DNA from 3 places in the Alicyclobacillus sp. TC genome. Region 3 is predicted to be linked to each of the others. Evidence: riboswitches for the same ligand, from Rfam matches in the RefSeq annotation. Region 3 holds a riboswitch; each other region holds the start of a gene.

Region 1 (3,284 bases), 620 kb from region 3:
ACGGTGACAGTCTATTCTGTAGCACCTTATTTTCTCTATGGATTTTTATATTATTTATTGCTATTTATGGATAGATTAATGGCTTGGACAGCAACGGGGCAATCGCTGCTTCCGCTGGCAATTTGGTTTCGGGGAGATTACGAAGTAGCTCTTGACTTTGCGCTCATTATGCTTGTTGTTCCGATGGGATTAATGGAAGTAAGTGTCTATCGTTTAATTGTCGAGGCAATTGAAAGTCAACAACAATATACTCTTTCGATGGCTGAAGAATTGAGCAACATCATCAGGCGCAAATATTTGCGCAGTCTGTTGCTCATGCTCGGAGTTTCGCTGATAAGCGCGTGTACAGATTATGTAGTCTTTCGCTTTGTGTTGGCTGAATATATTGTGCATTCATTGCATGAGCCCATCTTTACAGGCTATACCATAAAAGTATTTCTCCTTGCGCTGATTGGCTATACCTTGCTGTCAATCGCTTTAATGAATGCAATTTTAATGTTTTCTCTATCTCGGCCTGACGGTGTGATTCGTCCCTTGCTATGGTCCATTGCTTTAGACGCGCTAATCGGTTTTGTGCTCAGTCGCTGGTTTGGTTATCCTGACGCGGTCTTTGGATTGATGGCAGGGGCGCTGTTGTTTTCCACTTTAACGACGATAAATGTTTTTCGTATCCTGACGAACGTTGATTATCATCTCTATTTACTTTCCTAAATCCTGCCCTCCCAACAATTTCAGGCAAGTTCCATGGACCCTTGTCTATTTCGACTCAGTATGTCTTGAACATACGCTGTGGAGACATAGGAAGGTGTCTGCACATGTTGCTCGGAATGGTAGGTGTGAGTGCCTCTGTAGGTTTTTTGGGTGCTGGTTTAACCACGCTGGAGCAAGAGGATTTTGTGGCAGGTCATCCTCAAAAATCTAGATGGTTGGGATGGCGAAACAAGTTAGCCGTGATTTCGCTATGGTTTTGCCTTTTGGGAGGATCGACGGCTGAAAAAATCATTACAGAAGAAAATTTTTTCCATTTTACTTGGCTGGGTTCAGTCATACTCATAAGCATGGGTTTGTGGATTTTAATAGAGATTGATCGCAATTTCATACAAGACATCCATGATGAAAAGGTATCCGTTCTGATTCATGAAAAAATGATGCTGGCACTTGCCTTTTCACTCGAAAATCTATCCATTGGGCTCAGTCTTGGATTTTTGCATGAGTTTATCAGTTGGGCTGTGATAGCAGGCTTTTTATTAGCGTTATTTTTAGTCTTGGGCTCTAGGATGTTCCAATTGAGCAGAAAACCATCAGCAACTCATTCTGAACATTCCACAATATTTTTCAACAGGTGGATGAGAATAGCGATTTCCATTGCCGTTTCCTCGCTCTATTTGGGATTAGGCATCTACCATCTATTTTGAACCATCCAGGTTATGGGGCGTTCTGTCGTTTTTGAAAAAAGAAACGCAATCCCAATCCAATGGATAAAATGGCTGCCGTCATCAGGCTTTGCAAGGTTGTTTGCGAGGCATCATCAAGTGACAAAATCCATGCATGGATAACGGGTGTTTCCATGCATAGCGCTGCAGCTGCCCAGGCCATCATGCCAGCACCCAGAGGGAGTATCCACTGCTGTTTTTCCGCCTGTTGAGAAAGGAAATAGGCAACCAGAAAAAAGATAGGTAATGTGATAGCGGTTGTAAAAAGCAATCCTATGCGATTTCCTTTTGTCATCATGCCAAGCCATAAGATATTATCCAGATTTCCGATTGCCGTAAAACTGAAGATTTTTAGCGTTGTAGGAATCCTATACCATGGTCGGCGGGCAGAAATGCGGCTCAAGGACTGGATGCTCATCCAACTCAACAAGAGAATCGCCAAAAAGCGGAATACAACCGCCTGTAGCAAATAATCAATTTTGCTGACCATTGCAATTTGCCATAAACCAAGTAAAATTCCAGTTTGAATCAGAGCGTTGCGCCGTTCTTGCGGCATAAATCCGGTAGGTAATAGAATTCCAGCCAATAAGGCGTTGTCTATACTTGTGATGAGCGAGACCAAAAACAGCTGCAATGTGGAAGACATGTTTCACCTCAAAACCAAAAAAGTACCCCTACTGTCTGTGAATGAAAGAATAACAGTAGGGGCCATTAGCCAGTTCATTCCGGCAGTTCACGGTGAGCTCCATCACCGGATTCAATTGTCCAATACTTATGAATGAATGGAGCAGAACATGACAAACCTTGGACTTTCTGTTAAGACGAAATTCTTTTTGTAACCGGATCGGCAAAAAATCAGAGAATGCGCTATACATACCAACCAGTCGGTAGGTATAATATGTGCTAGCGATGTTCGTGCCGGCTGCTATACAAAATGTGACCGCGCACGTTTATACTAGTCATGAACGCACGGAGGAGGGGCGCCTATGTGGTATATCATTCAGGGAATTGTGTTTGTCCTCGTTTTTGGGACAGCGCTTTACCTGTTTGGCACAGCTGTCAGACAACGTTACTTGTATTTGAAATTGGCAGCGCCTGACCCTACACGTTTTGACAAACCGGGGCAAAGATTGAAAAGCTTCGTAGTCAATGTGTTGGGACAACGGAAGGTTTTAGCCGAACCGTCCGGGTTAGGACATTTTTTTATCTTTTGGGGCTTTCTATTTCTAGTATTTGGCGATCTCGATTTTATTGTTTATCACATCCTTCGTTTTCATCTGCCTTGGGCAACTTCTCCTGTCTATCTGTTTATTGAGGAGATGTTCTCTTGGTTTGTGCTGGTGGCCATCATTGTGGCGGCTATTCGCCGCTATGTGTTGCGTCCTATGCGCGTGGAGCAGACTTTCGAAGGCGGCTTTATTCTCTTTTTGATTGGGACAATTGTTGTCACTTACTTTATTGCCACAGGTGCGGATATGGCCTTGGCGGGAAGTTACGGTGGATGGTATTCGCCGGGTGTTTCGCTGATCGCGCGTTGGTTGGCGCCTCTTTCAAAGAGTGGGTTGCTGGCAATTAGCGAAATTTGTTTTTGGCTGCATATTCTTGCAATCTCCACATTTCTCTATTTTATTCCTCGTTCGAAACATATGCATATGATTGGCGCACTCTTTAACTGGTACTTCAAGAAGTACGAGCCTGCTGGCAAGCTTCGCAAGCTCGATTTGGAAGACGAGTCTATTGAGGAATTTGGTGTAGGACAAATACAGCAATTTACCTGGAAACAGTTATTAGACGGCTATGCCTGTACGGAGTGTGGGCGTTGTCACATCAATTGTCCAGCAACCTTGTCAG
Region 2 (3,284 bases), 610 kb from region 3:
TGGACTTTCTGTGTATTTACAATATATAGCATGAGCTATGCAGTTGCTCTCAATAATTGGGTATTGGTAGGTTCGAACCACCTCAATTCCAGTTTAGTTGACCAAAATTTGCGGATGAGTATTGCAAACTGTTTCGCTGGTGTGTCAAGATCGATCACGATCGAGTCTTGCTCATTTTGCCGAGCGGCTTGACGGGTACGACAGCGGATGCAGATTAGATTGCGGATCACTTGGCCGTGGGTACAGTCTTCTTCTCCCGCTGTTTTTTGTTGCCAGGTTATGTACCGAACAAGCGTTTCAGCCGTGAATAGTAGCGTCATGTGAGCGTGAATATGGTTCTCGTTCGGTGAATGGCAACCCAGCATTCCGAGTTCTTGCTTTGCCGTACGGAACAAGACTTCGATTTTCCATCGCTTCAGCCATGCTCCAATTACCTCAGATGGCGCATCGTAGCGGTTGCTGACGAGCAGGTAGGCTCCTTTATACTCTGCAGCCACCTCTTCGGTCTCTACGGGTTCATTGGGGTTCACCAGCTCACTTGGTTCCGATGCTGTTTGATCATTTTTTGACTTCATGGGCTTGCCGACAACTGCAGCGACTCTGGTGTATTTCATTTTCGTGCAGGGTTGGACCCGCCGATTCACGGAAGCCTTGGGCCTTTTCATGTAGATGTCCTCACAAGCGACGGAGGCGACATCCACATTGGTTTGTGCCATAAGCATCGGATGGGCCTCACGAATGAGATCCTTCGGACGGAGCGGCACAAAGCGTTCACGTGCAGTTCCGGGTTCAATCATCCGGCGGAATAACTGCGTGTTCCGTTTGGCCTTGGGTACCCAGTCAAAGTTCGCCGACTCACACTGAAGTAGAAAGGGCTTGCTAAAGTACCAGCGGTCCATGACCACCCACAGGCGACACGTGACCTGTTTTCTGACGGTCTGAAGCATCTGCCAGGCCAATTCAAGTTTCGATTGCTTCTTATCCGCATCACTTTCGGGCTTCGTCCAGATGGCGTAGGACCAAGGATATTCCATTCCGTTATTGCGGACGGCGTGCAAGGCCACGATGTTCATCGTCCCTGTGTAAACTTTGTTTGAACTGTCGTAGAGCCAGTAGAGAAATGGGATCCCTTTGGCGTATGGGTGTGGCACATGCGTATCGTCCAGTGCAAGTACATCCCTGTCTACCAGAGCTGTGTCCGGGTGCCTCTTGAAGACGGGCTGTTCGTTTTAGATTGAATATGTCCCACTGAGAAAACCCTGTTAAAAAGCGACTGAGAGCCGATTGTGTAACTTTCTGAATACCGGTCATGCGCTGTAGCAAGTTGTCTGAGTTGAAGAACGTGGCCAAGGCGTTTACAGACGAGCAACGATTGATGAGACCAATGACGTAGATAAACGCTAAAATCTAGGTGGCTACGCCACGAACTTTGAAAATCCCAGACTGCGACAAAAGTAGCGAAAAGTCGAATCGATCCCAGAGCGTACGCAGAACGGGAGCACCACCAACACTGCTGAAAGACGAGAGTTCCTTGAATCCAGGTTTACATAAACGAGCCATGTTTCACACCCACATCGCTAAGAGATAGGCAGTTAAATGCCTCCTCGGCGATTCTTGGGGTGTTTCAAAAAAGTCAAGGGATTTTTGGCGTTTTCAAGTAATTTTCATTCGTCCAAATACCAAACTCATACAGCAACTGCATAGGTCATGATAGGATTATTGTCTTGACAAATAGTGGCGTGACTTCGTAGACTAAATAAAGTCTAAGCAAGGATATTCAGCAAAAATGACTGACATATCTACTCCTTATTTGCATAGACTGGATTAACCATTGAGTGATATCGGTGATGGAGCTCACCAGAAAGCCTCTACAAGAGGATGATGGCTCCTGCAAAAGCTAAATGCTTTTGCAGGAGCCTGTTTGTTTTTATCCAACTTCCACGCAGATTTTCTAGGGAAGGCTTTTAGGATTGAGGTTTATGAAGAGAGGGGGACATGTCATGAAATTAGGAGCGATTGTAACAGGTGCGATTATTGGAGGGGTATTGCGGTTTTGTCTCAGTGTCTGGATTCCAACGCCAGAAGGGTTTCCGCTCGGAATATTGTTCATTAACTTGTCTGGCTCCTTGCTTCTAGGAGCTTTTCAGGCTTATGTCGCCCAGAAATCGTTGCCGGAGTGGCTCATTCTCGGCTTGAGTACGGGATGTATAGGTACATATACGACATTTTCTTCCTATTGTTTAGGTGTTCAACAATTAGCCATTCACCATTTGGGATGGGCTGTCTTTTACGCGCTAGGAAGTTTGATAGCAGGACCTCTCACAGCCTTTTTCGGTGAATGGATGGTAAACCTCAGTGTGCGCAAGTTGCATGCCGTGAAGGAGTTGTCGGTATGAATGCCATGATGTTATTGCTGGTCAGTATCGGATCGGCCTTAGGAGCTTTAGCGCGTTATTGGGTAGGTAAGCGAACCATCAGTCTTGGAACAGATGTTTTTCCCTGGAATACATGGCTGTTGAATAGTACAGGCACATTTTTGCTGGGGATTTTTTTTCAAGAATTTAGTGTCCTTCATCATTGGATTGCTCTTTGGATATTGCTCGGTGAGGGATTTTGTGGGGGCTTTACTACTTTTTCAACATTATCTGTGGAAGTTGTCCGATTGATGAGGAGGAAGCGAATGCTTGCTCTCGTTTATTTGAGCAGTTCGCTCAGTTGTGGATGGTTGCTAGCCTGGCTGACTCATTGGTGGCTGTGATACCCCCCAATCGTTGTACAATGAAGGGAAATGAATTTGCAGGTGAAGAGGAGAAACTGTGATGAGGGCATTGATGATCGTTCCAGCCTTCAATGAAGGAAGCAATATTGAAAAAGTGCTGATTTCATTAAAAAAGGAACAGCCGTTTCATTCCATTTTAGTCATCAATGATGGTTCCATAGATGATACCGCTGAGCGCGCTGCCTTAATGGGGGTAGAGGTGCTTTCTCATCCATGTAATTTAGGGTACGGCGCAGCTTTGCAGACGGGATATCGATACGCTGCTCGCCACTCGTATGATTGCGTGGTGCAGATAGACGCAGATGGACAACATAGTCCGCAAGATGTTACGACGCTTCTGGCCGCTCTCTCTGAAGGGGACGCCGATATCGTGATTGGTTCTCGTTACAAAGGGGATGCCAGTTTTCAGCCTGGTCTAGCCAAAGGTTTTGTCATTCGGTTTTTTCGAAAAATCATCTTCTGGATTGGCAAACAATATCTGTCTGATCCAACTTCTGGTTTACGG
Region 3 (3,284 bases):
TAACGAAGCCAAGAACCCGCCATCCAGGATGTTAAGAGTGCCAGCATAACCAGTATGGCGAAAAAATCTTGATTAATAATACCTAATGAGTAAGCCACAGTTGAAAGCACAATACCCGGCCCCCACGAGCATTCATCGCCGCGGCAAAATTGAAACTGGTTAACTTATCTATACGAATGATCCGACAGGTAAAATAGACAACCAGTCCTTGCACCAGTGTGGCAAAGATCAGATAGAGGATGAAGAACCCAAAACTGAAGTTTTTCGCCAAATCCAACTGCATCCCAACGATGGCAAAAAACAATGGAATAAAGAAACCATAGGAAATCCCCAGAACCCCTTCTTCTAACTTTTTAAAAAGGTTTTCAGGAAGACTGAATTTAGTGGCAATACCCGCTAATAGAGCCCCATACATCACATCTACTTGTAGATATCCGGCAATAGCAGACAGCGCAAAAAGAATGACAAGAAAGTACCCTAAAAAGGAAGCCCGAAATAGCAAATTAGCCCTTTTTGAAGTCAATTTGCGCAGTGCCCAAGGTAAAACCCCAATGCAGACCACCAGAAAAGCCAATGTTATAACCAGGCTTTTGGAGACCATCCAAACATTGATTGCACCTGTTGAACTGACATGTCCCCCCGTTACCATACCGGAAGCGATTGCCAAAGCCACCCAGAGAATAAGGTCGTGTATACCAGCAATGGCAACAATGATTTTAGCGAAACGGGAGTGCATTATACCGAGATCGCTAAAAATTTTGGAGATGACTGGTATGGAAGTTACAGCTATAGAAATGGCGACGATGATTTTTAAAGCGATAACATTGTGATCGGGTCCTTCAAACTGAGACGGATTGAACACGAATGTCGACAACCAGCCAACCAGAAAGGGTATGATGGTCGATCCGACAATAATCGCTAATCCAGTCTTAATATCTGACTTCGCAAATCGAGACTGAAATTTCAATCCTGCGGTGAATAACAGCAAGATGGTTCCTAATTGATAAATAAACCCAAAAAGATCGCTTTCCGAATGAAAGCCGAGATAGAGCCAATGAAAACTAGCGGGAAACAAGGTACCAAAGCAGGTTGGCCCCAGTAATAAACCACCTGCGACCTCTCCAATCACTCTTGGAATGGCGAGTCGTTCAGCTACGTAACCAAGAAGATTCGCGGCTGCCAACAGGAGTACCATAGCGAACAAAAAACGCGTCAAATCTGCTCCAGCCAAACTAAACACTTGTTTTTCCTCCTTCATACGATTTGGATGCCTATTCAACAGGCAGCTTGACATACCATATGCAGGAATGGAAAAACAGTCCAAGACGTTTGCCTGTCCTGAACGCAGTTAGACGTTGGGTTACAGCAATTTACGCATATGTACTTATGCTTGCAAAATATAAAAACCCCTACAAATTTCATAAATTTGTAGGAGCTATTATCCTATAGAGGCGGTTAAGGTGGGCTCCATCACCTGTTCAGTTCATTTTGTATTACATTATATAGTGAATGCAGAAAACAGAAACGGCAAATGCCATCATTTTCGTCTCTATTCCAATCTCAAGAATGCAACTACACTAAACAAATTTTCGTTGTGTGCGCTTGCCATCACAGCTAAAAATCACTTCCCGCCCTTCCACTACAGTAGCCAAATGGCAGGTCCTTCCCCACAATTGATACAAATAGGGAAGTGTTTTTTCTAACTGTTTTAAATCGAGTTCCACACCTTCATACGCATGGCGCAAGAACAATTCTCCATTTCTCTGATAATCTCCGTCTTCTACAAGAATGACGGGAATTCCCCCATTCAGACGCGAAGCACATAGCGCGTTGCGAACTTGCTCGTAATCTGTTTCTACAACCCGGTACTCATTGCCTACTTTTTGATAAAGATAGAGATCGAGTTGCTCCATCAATTCCTTCGTCAGATAATTGCGCAGAAAGGAAATGTCATTTTCCATCTCGCGCACTTCAAACATTTTTTCCCGACCAGCCGAACCGAGTCCTTCACTTGCTGTTGAAGAAGGTGTTTGACGTTTACTCCATCTTTTTTCAATATCCTCCCAAATTGCCAACCCCACGTAATAAGGATTAATGGTTGTACGGGAAGGAAGAACTACCCCGGCATGCATCTTGGCAAATTCAATCGAATCTTCCGGCAACAAATCCATCTCACGCATAATTCGCAAATGCCAGTATGTTGCCCAACCTTCGTTCATAATCTTGGTCTCCATTTGCGGCCAAAAGTAAAGCATTTCGTCTCTTAAAATAGAGAGCACGTCCCGTTGCCATAGTTTGAGTACAGGACTGTGTTCTATTAGGAAGAGCATGATATCTTTCTGCGGAAGAGGAAAACGTGTACTCTGTTCCTCGACAAAGGTACTTTCTATTTGTAGCTCGTCGCCAATTGTCCACAAATCATCATAGTCCGATCTTTTTTTAGGCGGTCTATCTTCAGAGTACAGCCCGCGTCTTTCTCTATCCTTTTGTTCACGCCACTCCCTACGATATCGACGTCCAGAAATCGAAGCGTCCACATGCTCTTGAAGAGCTAGACCAGCATCCAGCAAAGATTCCACCGTACCGCGTCCATACTGAAGTTCATATTGGCGAATGCGTTCAGCAGAAATCGACATACGTTCCACCATATCACGAGGTGTATGAGCAAACATGGCATTATTTTTAAAAAAATCACAATGCGCTAACACGTGAGCACAGACAGTTTGATTTTGTAGCAATGTATTTCCTTCCAGCAAAAACGCATAGCAAGGATTAGAATTGATAACCAACTCATAAATGCGACTCAAGCCAAAGTCATATTCCAAACGCAATCGATGAAATATTTTGCCAAAGCTCCAATGCGAAAACCTAGTTGGCATGCCATAGGCGCCGAACGTGTAGATAATATCTGCAGGACAAATTTCATAACGCATTGGATAAAAATCCAGCCCGCATGTACGGGCTAATTGGGTCATAGACTCGATGCTTTTTTCTAATTTTTCAATTTCCTGAACGTTCAAGCAGTATTCCCCTCCTCCGGAGCGGCCGAAAAGAATGCACGCAGTGCACGATAGACATCCGATTTCTCACGAATGACAAACTTTCGAAAGAGTGGATTCTGCATTTTACTGTATGCCGACATGAGTGTCGAAGAGCGAGCATAAGCGTTTACTTCAGCATAAGCAAACATCTGCGAGAGTTTACAGATTTCTTCTACTCGTTTGATACATTTCTCATTGTCAGATGTGAGATTATCACCGTCCGAAAAATGGACAGGATAAATA

What was found. A riboswitch is a leader RNA that binds a small molecule or an ion and turns the genes downstream of it on or off. The one in region 3 is predicted to bind fluoride.
Region 1: it holds a riboswitch for fluoride, as region 3 does, so the genes downstream of both, FY534_RS13305 (hypothetical protein) here and FY534_RS02620 (cation:proton antiporter) in region 3, are expected to answer to the same signal.
Region 2: it holds a riboswitch for fluoride, as region 3 does, so the genes downstream of both, FY534_RS13365 (fluoride efflux transporter FluC) here and FY534_RS02620 (cation:proton antiporter) in region 3, are expected to answer to the same signal.

The regions. Positions count from the first base shown of each region.
Region 1 is NZ_CP044434.1:2,718,167-2,721,450, reverse strand. It holds gene FY534_RS13315 (hypothetical protein) at 1-711, shown strand, start outside; gene FY534_RS13310 (MntP/YtaF family protein) at 816-1,415, shown strand; gene FY534_RS13305 (hypothetical protein) at 1,426-2,079, opposite strand; fluoride riboswitch at 2,129-2,195, opposite strand; gene FY534_RS13300 (heterodisulfide reductase-related iron-sulfur binding cluster) at 2,420-3,284, shown strand, end outside.
Region 2 is NZ_CP044434.1:2,731,309-2,734,592, reverse strand. It holds gene FY534_RS13370 (transposase) at 36-1,190, opposite strand; fluoride riboswitch at 1,835-1,898, shown strand; gene FY534_RS13365 (fluoride efflux transporter FluC) at 2,001-2,396, shown strand; gene FY534_RS13360 (fluoride efflux transporter FluC) at 2,393-2,758, shown strand; gene FY534_RS13355 (glycosyltransferase family 2 protein) at 2,820-3,284, shown strand, end outside.
Region 3 is NZ_CP044434.1:529,070-532,353, reverse strand. It holds gene FY534_RS14570 (hypothetical protein) at 1-110, opposite strand, end outside; gene FY534_RS02620 (cation:proton antiporter) at 83-1,240, opposite strand; fluoride riboswitch at 1,423-1,484, opposite strand; gene FY534_RS02615 (SpoVR family protein) at 1,578-3,020, opposite strand; gene yhbH (sporulation protein YhbH) at 3,017-3,284, opposite strand, start outside.